3 regions of the Arthrobacter sp. UYCu723 genome follow, and region 1 is predicted to be linked to each of the others. Evidence: riboswitches for the same ligand, from Rfam matches in the RefSeq annotation. Region 1 holds a riboswitch; each other region holds the start of a gene.
What was found. A riboswitch is a leader RNA that binds a small molecule or an ion and turns the genes downstream of it on or off. The one in region 1 is predicted to bind thiamine pyrophosphate.
Positions count from the first base shown of each region.

Region 2: linked by a shared signal. The riboswitch ahead of ACVWZ8_RS16575 (bifunctional hydroxymethylpyrimidine kinase/phosphomethylpyrimidine kinase) and the one ahead of thiC (phosphomethylpyrimidine synthase ThiC) in region 1 are both predicted to bind thiamine pyrophosphate.
Region 3: linked by a shared signal. The riboswitch ahead of ACVWZ8_RS09725 (ECF transporter S component) and the one ahead of thiC (phosphomethylpyrimidine synthase ThiC) in region 1 are both predicted to bind thiamine pyrophosphate.

Region 1 is NZ_JBSSBW010000001.1:3,409,305-3,412,569, reverse strand. It holds gene ACVWZ8_RS15900 (VOC family protein) at 1-559, opposite strand, end outside; gene ACVWZ8_RS15895 (amidohydrolase family protein) at 629-1,741, opposite strand; TPP riboswitch at 1,860-1,967, shown strand; gene thiC (phosphomethylpyrimidine synthase ThiC) at 1,963-3,265, shown strand, end outside.
Region 2 is NZ_JBSSBW010000001.1:3,536,223-3,539,487, reverse strand. It holds gene ACVWZ8_RS16575 (bifunctional hydroxymethylpyrimidine kinase/phosphomethylpyrimidine kinase) at 1-1,502, opposite strand, end outside; TPP riboswitch at 1,485-1,582, opposite strand; gene ACVWZ8_RS16570 (Rne/Rng family ribonuclease) at 1,702-3,265, opposite strand, start outside.
Region 3 is NZ_JBSSBW010000001.1:2,070,519-2,073,783, forward strand. It holds gene ACVWZ8_RS09700 (Na+/H+ antiporter subunit D) at 1-207, shown strand, start outside; gene ACVWZ8_RS09705 (Na+/H+ antiporter subunit E) at 204-749, shown strand; gene ACVWZ8_RS09710 (monovalent cation/H+ antiporter complex subunit F) at 746-1,024, shown strand; gene mnhG (monovalent cation/H(+) antiporter subunit G) at 1,014-1,436, shown strand; gene ACVWZ8_RS09720 (DUF4235 domain-containing protein) at 1,491-1,754, opposite strand; TPP riboswitch at 1,930-2,074, shown strand; gene ACVWZ8_RS09725 (ECF transporter S component) at 2,142-2,774, shown strand; gene ACVWZ8_RS09730 (ABC transporter ATP-binding protein) at 2,774-3,265, shown strand, end outside.

The DNA of each region.
Region 1 (3,265 bases):
CACCCACCTGCAGATGGACATGCCCGATGCCGGCCTCCGCCTTACGCTGTCCGCTGACGGATTCCTCGGTGAGGAACTGTTCGAGGTAGCGCTGCGGCGGCAGGGCCAGGCTGTCCATCACAACGTTCTTGCCCTCCCAGGACCACGCCTCGCGCGGACGGTCCCAGTACAGCTCGATGCCGTTGCCCTCGGGATCGTTGAAGTAGAAGGCCTCGCTCACGAGGTGGTCCGCGCTGCCGGTGAAGGACTGCGGCTCGAACTGGGCGGCGCTGGCCACGGTGGCGGCGAGGGACGGCTGGTCGTCGAACAGCAGGGCGGTGTGGAAGAGGCCGGCCTCGCCGCGCGAGGGGAGGCTGAGTCCGGGCGCCGGGGCGAGGTGGACCAGCGGCTTCTGCCGGCGTCCAAGGTAGAGCCCGCCGTCCTGCTCGGCCACGATGTCGAGGCCGAGGGCGCGCTGGTAGTAGTCGGTCATGAGCTTCATATCGCCGACCTTGAGCATCACTGTGCCCATGGTGAGTGCGGCGGGAAGAAGATCCTGGGTGCTGGCTTCTGCAGTCATTTGATCGCTCCGGTGCTTCAGCGGCCACCGACCTTCGATGACCTTACATAGAGTAAATTACTTGAAGCTTCAATTTATTCCTAATGGCCTGGTTTGTCCCTGCCGGACCGGCTCTCCGCGCAGCACGATGTGTTTCAGCTGCCGCAGCGTGTCCAGGCCGCTCCGCGGATCGTCGGCGCAGACCAGGACATCGGCGCTGGCACCTTCGCTGATCGCGTCGGCACCCAGCCAGGCGCGGGCGGCCCAGGCACCGGCGTCGAGGGCTGCCCGGGCCGGAAGACCGGCATCGTGCAGGGCCTGGATCTCGTCAACGATCCGCCCGTGCTTGATGACGCTGCCGGCGTCCGTGCCGGCATAGATGGCCACCCCTGCTTCGAAGGCCTCCAGGATGCGTTCGCCGCGGCGTTCCCAGAGTGAGCGCATGTGCGCGGCGTAGCGGGGGAACTTTGTGTCCGCCCGCGCCGCGATGGCCGGGAACGTCGCGATGTTGATGAGGGTGGGGACGATCGGCACGCCCTGTTCGACGAAACGAGGCAGGTGCCGCGGAAGCAGGCCGGTGCCGTGTTCGATGCAGTCGATCCCGGCGTCGAGCATGTCATCCAGGGTGTCCTCGGCGAAGCAGTGCGCCGTCACCCGGACGCCTTCATCATGGGCGGCCTGCACGGCGTCCTTGAGCTCCCGGCCCGGGAAGCCCGGGGCGAGGTCACCGGCGTCGCGGTCAATCCAGTCCCCCACGAGCTTGACCCAGCCGTCGCCGGCGCGGGCCTGCTTGCGTACGGCCTCCACCAGCCCCTCCGGCTCGACTTCGACGGCGAAGCCGTGCAGGTAGCGCCGGGTCCTCGCGATGTGCCGGCCGGAGCGGATGATGCGTGGCACGTCGGCACGCCGCTGCAGCCAGCGGGTGTCGTGCACGGCGCCGGCATCGCGCACCAGCAGGGCGCCGGCGTCTCGGTCGGTGATGGCCTGCGCCTCCGCCACCTGTTCCGCGACATCCCCGCCGGGGCCGAGACCGATGTGGCAGTGCGCGTCGACCAGCCCGGGGATGACCCACCCGTCCAGCACGAGGTCCGGCGTGTCGGCGGGCCGGCGGAAAGTCAGCAGACCGTCGACGGACCACAGGCCGTGGTGTTCCCGGTCCGGCCCGGTGAGGATGGGGCCGCTGAACTCGATGATGCTGGTCATGGCTTAAAGCCTAATCCTCATGGCGATCCGCCGGCCCAGGTGGTCCAGTCCGAGTTGCGCTTCGTGGGCGCGGGGGGCCGCCAACTCCGGTCCCCGTCAACACCTGTGGTAGCTTCGTCTACGACCACACGGGTGCCCTTGCAGGGGCTGAGATCGGGCTGATGCAGCCTGCGACCGTTGAACCTGTCCGGGTAATGCCGGCGAAGGAAGTGAGTATTCCCGTGAATACGCAAGAAACACAGTTGATCCCTGCCAAATATGAGACTGTCCAGGAAACACAGTCGCTGAAGTCCCATTCTTTGGCTTTCACCACGGACGAGGAACACGGCATCCGCGTTCCGGTGACCGAAATTGCCCTGGAGGATTCCCCCGGCGGGGTGAAGAATCCGCCGTTCACGATATACCGGACGGCCGGCCCCGGAAGCGATCCAGTGGTCGGCCTGGAGCCGTTCCGGTCCGAATGGATAGAATCCCGGGGCGATACCGAGCCCTACGGCGGCCGGGAACGAAACCTGCTCGACGACGGCAAGTCCGCGGTGCGCAGGGGCGCCGCGTCTGCTGAGTGGAAGGGTGCACAGCCGGTGCCCCGCCGCGCCGTCGACGGCAAGACGGTCACCCAGATGCACTACGCCCGCCAGGGGCACATCACGCCTGAGATGCGGTTCGTGGCTGTGCGGGAGAACTGCGATGTGGAGCTGGTCCGCAGCGAAGTGGCCGCAGGCCGCGCCATCATTCCCAACAGCATCAACCACCCCGAATCCGAGCCCATGATCATCGGCAAGGCCTTCCTCGTGAAGATCAACGCCAACATCGGCAACTCGGCGGTCACCAGCTCCATCGCCGAGGAAGTGGACAAGCTGCAGTGGGCCGCCCAGTGGGGCGCGGACACGGTGATGGACCTTTCCACCGGGGATGACATCCACACCACCCGTGAATGGATCATCCGCAACTCCCCCGTCCCGATCGGGACGGTGCCGATCTACCAGGCGCTGGAGAAGGTCAACGGCGAGGCCAATGACCTGACCTGGGAGATCTACCGGGACACGGTGATCGAGCAGTGTGAGCAAGGCGTGGACTACATGACCGTCCACGCCGGTGTGCTGCTGCGCTATGTGCCGTTGACCGCCAACCGGGTCACCGGGATCGTGTCCCGCGGCGGAGCGATCATGGCAGGCTGGTGCCTGGCCCACCACGAGGAAAACTTCCTGTATACGCACTTTGACGAGCTGTGCGAAATTTTCGCCAAGTACGACGTCGCGTTCTCCCTCGGTGACGGTCTGCGGCCAGGGTCGACGGCGGACGCCAACGACGCCGCCCAGTTCGCCGAACTGGACACCCTGGCCGAACTTACCAAGCGGGCGTGGAAATACGACGTGCAGGTCATGGTCGAAGGCCCGGGGCACATCCCCTTCCACCTGGTCCGTGAAAATGTGGAACGCCAGCAGGAGCTGTGCGACGGCGCCCCGTTCTACACGCTCGGGCCGCTGGTCACGGATATTGCGCCCGGGTATGACCACATCACCT
Region 2 (3,265 bases), 130 kb from region 1:
TGCCGCGTCGCCGCGGCAAAGTCCTCGTCGGCGTAGGTCCGCAGCCATTCGGCGTAGGGATGACCTTCCGGGGCGCCGGCCGCCAGGAACTGCGCATGGAGTGTTGCGCCGACCTCGGCATACAGCCAGAAGCACGGCAGGGCGGCTGCGACCAGGACGCCGTAGCTGCCGGAGACCGTGGCGGCCAGCAGATGGTCCACGTAGGATTTCGTGACGGGGCCCAGCTTCACCTCCACGGCCCGTGTGCTGAGCCAGTTCCGGTGCAGCTCCGATTCGACTTCAAGGCACTGCTGCGCGGAGCGGGCCCAGAAAAGCTGTTCGGCTTCGGAAGGTGCGATGGCTGCCGCCCGGGCCAGCACCCGCGAGTAGCCATTGAGATAGAGGGCGTCCTGGGCCAGATAGTAGGCGAAATCCTTCTCGGCCAGCGTGCCGTCGGCCAGGCCCTGGATGAACGCCAGGCCATAGATCGCGTCAAGGTCCGCCGCGGCACTGTTCCCGAGGGCAGCGGCGAACTCCCCCTCGTCCGGAACGCGGTGCCCGGTATTCATCTGGTCTGTGCCGCCCTGGTCTTCGGTCAGATGCTGCACGTGGTGGAAATGGTGCACCGGACCGTTGCCCGTTCCGACGTCGAGGCGGTCCGAGGCACGCAGCGCACCCGTCAGCCAGGGCTTGACCTCGCGCAGCGCCGCCTCCCAGTCCCCCACCCGGGCCTGCACCGTGGCCAGCGCCGAGGACAAGGAGCATCCGGTGCCGTGGCTGTTGCCGGTGGGCACGCGTGCGCCGGTCACCACCACCGTCTCCTGGTCCAGGAGCCCCACTGTGTTGACGAGCGCATCGGGGCAGCCGTCGTCGTCGTTGTGGTCATCTCCACCGGCGCTGCGGCCCAGATGGCCGCCCTTCACGAGTACCGTCGTGCCGGTCAGGGCGGCGAGCCGTTTGCCCTGGTCAAGGGCCTCGGCCCAGTCGGCTGCGACGGGTTCCCGGAGGAGGATGGCCAGTTCGGCGAGATTGGGTGTGACCAGGTCCGCGAGGGGCAGCAGCGCGTGCAGGGCGGCCTCCGCCGTTTCCTGCAGGAGCCGGTCGCCGCTCGTCGCCACCATCACCGGATCCAGGACCACGACGCCGGGCCGGGCCTGTTCAAGCCAGCCGCGGACGGCAGCGATCACGGTGGCGTCCCCCAGCATGCCGATTTTGACGGCGTCGATGCCGATGTCCCCGCTCAGCGCGTCCAGCTGGGCGGTCAGGAACGACGCCGGCGGAACGTGGACGGCGCTGACGCCGCGGGTGTTCTGGGCCGTGAGGGCCGTGATCGCGGCCATGCCGTAGCCGCCGTGCGCGGCAATGCTTTTCAGGTCGGCCTGGATCCCGGCGCCGCCGGAGGGGTCCGAACCTGCAATAGCCAGCACCCGCGGGATCCGGCGCCCGGCGCGACGCGGCACGGAGGGCAGAAACGGTGAAGTCAGAACAGGTGAAAGCAGAACAGGTGAAGCCACGAGAGACATCCCTTCGCCGGTGCTAACCGGACAGGTTCGACGGGTTTGGATCTCAGCCGGCTCGATGCGCGGCACCCCGTGTCAGTCCTACAGCCTAGTCCGAATCGCTTAACGAAGTCACGGGGGCGGCCCGGGCCTCAGCGTATTGCTACGCCGAGTCCCGGATCGCCCCCGCGGTCACGCGGAACTGTCCCGTACTGCCGGGTTGTCAGAGCTCCGAAGCCGGGACGCCGACGCCGAGGATGATCGGCTCGTTCGCTGCCGGCCTGGCTGCTGCCTTGCCCACTGGCTTGCCCGCGGACGCGGCCGGGGCGGGCGCTTTGGCCACGTGCACCGATCCGGCCGCGGCGGAGGCCGCTGCCTCGCGGTGTTCAGCCGCCTCGTGGTGTTCAATGGTCGTCTCGTTCGCTGCACCCTGGGCGCGGCTGGCGCTCCGGTTGCGGCGGACTCGGCGGCCCCGGGAGGTGCCGGCTTCGAGCTCCGTCCTTGCCGGGACCACGGCCGGGGCAGGGGCCTTGGCAGCCTGAGTCCGGTCCACGGCGGGCCTGGCTTCATCGGCTTCGCCCAGGTTGGCGAAGGCCTCGGTCAGCAGGTCGAGGGTGAGGGCAGGAGACGGTGTCTCGTCGGCGTGCTCAACGAACGGCAGGGCGACCTGCTCGCCGCCGAAGGTCAGCACGGCCGCGGGACGTCCGGCTGCCTCCTCTGTCGCGGCAAGCCGCGCGGCTGCCTCGACGGCGGCCTGGCGGGCCTCCGCCGCGTGAGCGGATACCGTCTCGCCGTCGTGGAGGTGCGCGGCATGCGCGGCGGCTGCGATGTTTGCCAGTGCGGCACGGGTCGCCTCTGCCTTGGCATGACGCTCGGCCTCGGTAGGCTCCGGATGGACGGCTGAGGCTGCCGATGGGGCGGACTCCGGCATTCCCTGGCCGCCCTTGCCGCGGCGGCGGCTCTTGCGTTCGGTCCGGGGTGCCGGCAGGTTCTCGGTCCGCGGGACATGGTGCTCGGCGGCCACGACGTTGGCGCGGCGGTGCTCCACCGGCTCGTCGTGCGTGACGATGCCGCGGCCGTCGCAGGCTTCACACTGTTCGCCGAAGACTTCCAGAAGCCCGGTGCCCATCCGCTTGCGGGTCATCTGCACCAGACCCAGGGAGGTCACCTCGGCCACCTGGTGCTTGGTACGGTCGCGGCCCAGGCACTCCACCATGCGGCGCAGCACGAGGTCTCGGTTCGATTCCAGCACCATGTCGATGAAGTCGATCACGATAATGCCGCCGATATCGCGCAGCCGGAGCTGCCGGACGACTTCCTCTGCCGCTTCCAGGTTGTTCTTGGTGACGGTTTCCTCGAGGTTCCCGCCGCTGCCGGTGAACTTGCCGGTGTTGACGTCCACCACGGTCATGGCCTCGGTCCGGTCGATGACGAGGGAGCCGCCGGAAGGCAGGAACACTTTGCGGTCCAGCGCCTTGTGGATCTGCTCGTCGATGCGCCAGGCCGAGAAGATGTCCGCGTCTTTGGTCCACTTCTCGAGCCGGCCCACCAGGTCGGGTGCCACGTAGGTGACGTAGGCCTCGATGGTGTCCCAGGCTTCCTCGCCGGAGACGATCAGCTTCGAGAAGTCCTCGTTGAAGACGTCACGGACCACCTTGATGGTCAGGTCCGGTTCGCCGTAGAGCACCTCGGGGGCGAGGACCTTGGTCGACGTCGACTGGCTCTCGATTCCTTCCCACTGCGCGCGCAGCCGGTTGATATCGTGCGTCAGCTCCTCCTCCGAGGCG
Region 3 (3,265 bases), 1.3 Mb from region 1:
GTGATCTTCGGCGTCGCGCTGACCGTCTTCGCCGGGCCGCTGTTCAAGGTGGCGGATCAGTCCGCCGCGGAGATGCTGGACCGCACCGCCTACATCCGGGCCGTCCTCGGCGGGGACACGCCGGTTCCGGCCCTGGCACAGCCCGCCCAGCAGCCCGCCCAGCAGCAGGGCGCCCAGCAGCCTGCCCAGCAGGGCGTGCAGAAATGAGCCGGAAGCGGATCTCACTGCGGCAGGAACTCCCGCTGCTGGTCTGGCTCGTGATTGTCTGGGGCGCCCTCTGGCAGGACTTCAGCCCGGGCAACCTGCTTTTCGGCGCCCTCGTCGCCGTGGTCGTGGCCAGGCTGTTCTACCTGCCGCCGGTGGAGCTGGGCGGGCGCTTCAACGGGCTCCTCGCCATCCCCTTTGCCCTGACCTTTCTGGTCAAAGTCGTGGCAGCGAGCTTCCAGGTCCTCTACCTTGCCGTGGCCAAGGGCCCCAAGGTGATCAGCGCCGTCGTCGCCGTCCCGCTGCGGAGCCACTCGGACCTGCTGGTGACCGCCACCGGGCACGTGATCTCGCTGATCCCCGGCTCGCTCGTGGTGGAGGTGGACAGGTCCACGTCCACGCTCTACATCCACGGCGTGAACGTCCGCAACGCCGAGGACGCCGCCAAGCTCCGCAAGGAAGTCCGCGACACCGAGGCCGGGCTGATCCGGATCATGGGCACCAAGGACGAACTGTCCGCCCTCAACCAGGAGGTGGGCGCATGATGCCGCTTGTCCTGACCGTGACCGCCGTGGTGCTGTCCCTGGCCGCCGCGGGGGCGATCATCCGGATCGCGAGGGGCCCTTCGCTGCTGGACCGGGTGCTCGCCGCCGACGTGCTGCTGGCCATTCTGGGTGCGGCGCTGTGCATCGACATGGCGGTGAACCGGCACCTCAACAACCTCATGCTGCTTGTCGCCGTGTCCATCATCGGGTTCATCGGCTCGGTGACCGTGGCCCGGTTCGTCGCCGACCGGCGGGGGCATGCCCGTGAATCCTGAGACGTTCTCCGGCGATACCGTGATCGACGCCGTCTCTGCCGCGTTCATGGTGGTCGGCGCGCTGATGTCCCTCGGCGCGGCCGTGGGCCTGCTGCGCTTCCCCGATCTGATGAGCAGGATCCACGCGGCCACGAAGCCGCAGGTGCTCGGCCTGTTCCTGCTGCTCTGCGCGGTGGGCCTGCAGATGCGCACCTGGTGGGTGTGGCCGGTGCTCGTGGTGGCCTGGATCTTCCAGCTGCTCACCGTGCCGGTGTCCGCCCACATGGTGGGCCGGGCCGGTTACCGCACCAAGCACCTCCATCCGGAGCTGCTCAGTGCCGATGAGCTGGAGGCCGTGGTGCAGCAGGCCGCGGGCAAGAGCGGTTTCGACGACGACTCAGCCGACGACGGCGGCGGCCGGAACCGCCGGTGACCTGGACCGAAGGCGGTGGCCGGGGCCGCCGGTGACCGGTGCTAGACGATGCGCCTAGACGATGTCCTGGGACTTGGCGAAACGGGTGATGGCGCGCTGGGTGCCGCGGTTGGCGAGGACCTGGATGATGGCGCTGACCGCTGCGGAGATCAGCGCGAAGGTCAGGGCCGAGCGCAGCGTGGTGGGGATGTCGTCGTGGTGGCCCTTGGGCGGCTTGTTGCCGGTGGACTTTTCCCAGACGGTGTCGACGAGCTTGGTGCCGACGTACCCGGCGAGCAGGCTGATGCCGGTGCCGAGCAGTTTGATGAAGATGTTCATTCTTCGGACTCCTTGCGGGAGGGAACAGGGCTTCCCCCAGCCTAGCGTCCCGGCCCTGACGGTTGGACCCGGCCGTGCAGGCCGCGCCGTGCGGTCACCGCCCGGAATGTGACAGCTGGGCACGGGAAGCCGGTCCCGCCGGGTGTAAACTGGACAGTGCCCACAAGGGCGATTCTATATACGACAGGGGAGCGCCGCCGTCGGGCATCGCTGGAGGAATCCAGGGAAAACCACCGGTGGGCGCTGAGAGTGCGGACAGCCGCAGACCCTCGAACCTGATCCGGTTAGTACCGGCGAAAGGGAGTCGAGTTCTCAGAGTGCCCGGCTGGGCGGCGGAAGCCGTGGCCGGCCGGCGCACTCTCCCCTCCTGTTCCTCAGGAGGACGACATGACTGACATTTCTGCTCAGCCGACGCTCAACCGGCGCGGCTACAACTGGCGTGTGGTGGACATTGTGGTGGCCGCGTTGATCGCGGTTGCCGGTGGCGTCATTTTCTGGGCCTGGTCCCAGGGCGCCAATCTGATTTCAGCCCCGGTCAACGCGCTGTATCCGCCGCTGACAGGGCTCTACGCCGGAGGCTGGATGATTCCCGCCGTGCTCGGCATGCTCATCATCCGCAAGCCCGGGGCGGCACTGTTCTGCGAAACGGTGGCTGCCACCGGCGAGCTGATCATGGGCTCGCAATACGGCACCACTGTCCTGATCTCCGGCGTGCTCCAGGGCCTCGGAGCCGAGCTCGTCTTCGCGGCGTTCGTCTACAAGAAGTTCAACCTGCCGGTGTCCCTGCTGGCCGGTGCCGGTGCCGGACTGTTCGGCGCCCTGAATGACTCCTTCGCGCCGTGGGGCTGGAACATCGCCTACGCCGCCGGGGACAAGTTGGCGTACATCATCTTCATGTCCGTCTCCGCCGCCGTGATTGCCGGCGCCCTGTCCTGGCTCGCCACCCGGGGTCTCGCCAAGACCGGGGTGCTGAGCTCGTTCGCCTCGCGCAAGGCCGCCACGGAGCCTGTGTTCTCCTGATGCCGGCACCAGGTGCCGGCGTCCGCCCGGCCGCGGTCACGGCCCGCGGCTGGGGCTGGCGGCACGCCGGCCGGCCGCGGCCCGCCGTCAACGGGCTGGACCTGGACATCAGTCCCGGGGAGCGGGTGCTGCTGCTCGGGCCTTCCGGCGCCGGCAAATCGACGCTGCTCCACGCACTGGCCGGGGTCCTCGGCGACAACGCAGCCGACGCCCTCGGCGACAACACGGCAGAGGATTCCGACGAGACCGGCAGCCTGCTGATCGACGGCGCCCCGCCGCGGGCCCGGCGCGGCCGGGCCGGGCTGGTGCAGCAGGACCCGGAGACGCAGGTGGTGCTCTCCCGTCTCGGTGACGACGTCGCCTTCGGGGCGGAAAACCTGTCCGTGCCCCCGGCGGAGATCTGGGCCCGGGTCGGTGAAGCGCTCGACGACGTCGGGCTGGGCCGGCTGCCGCTGGACCACCCGACCTCGGCCCTCTCCGGCGGCCAGAAG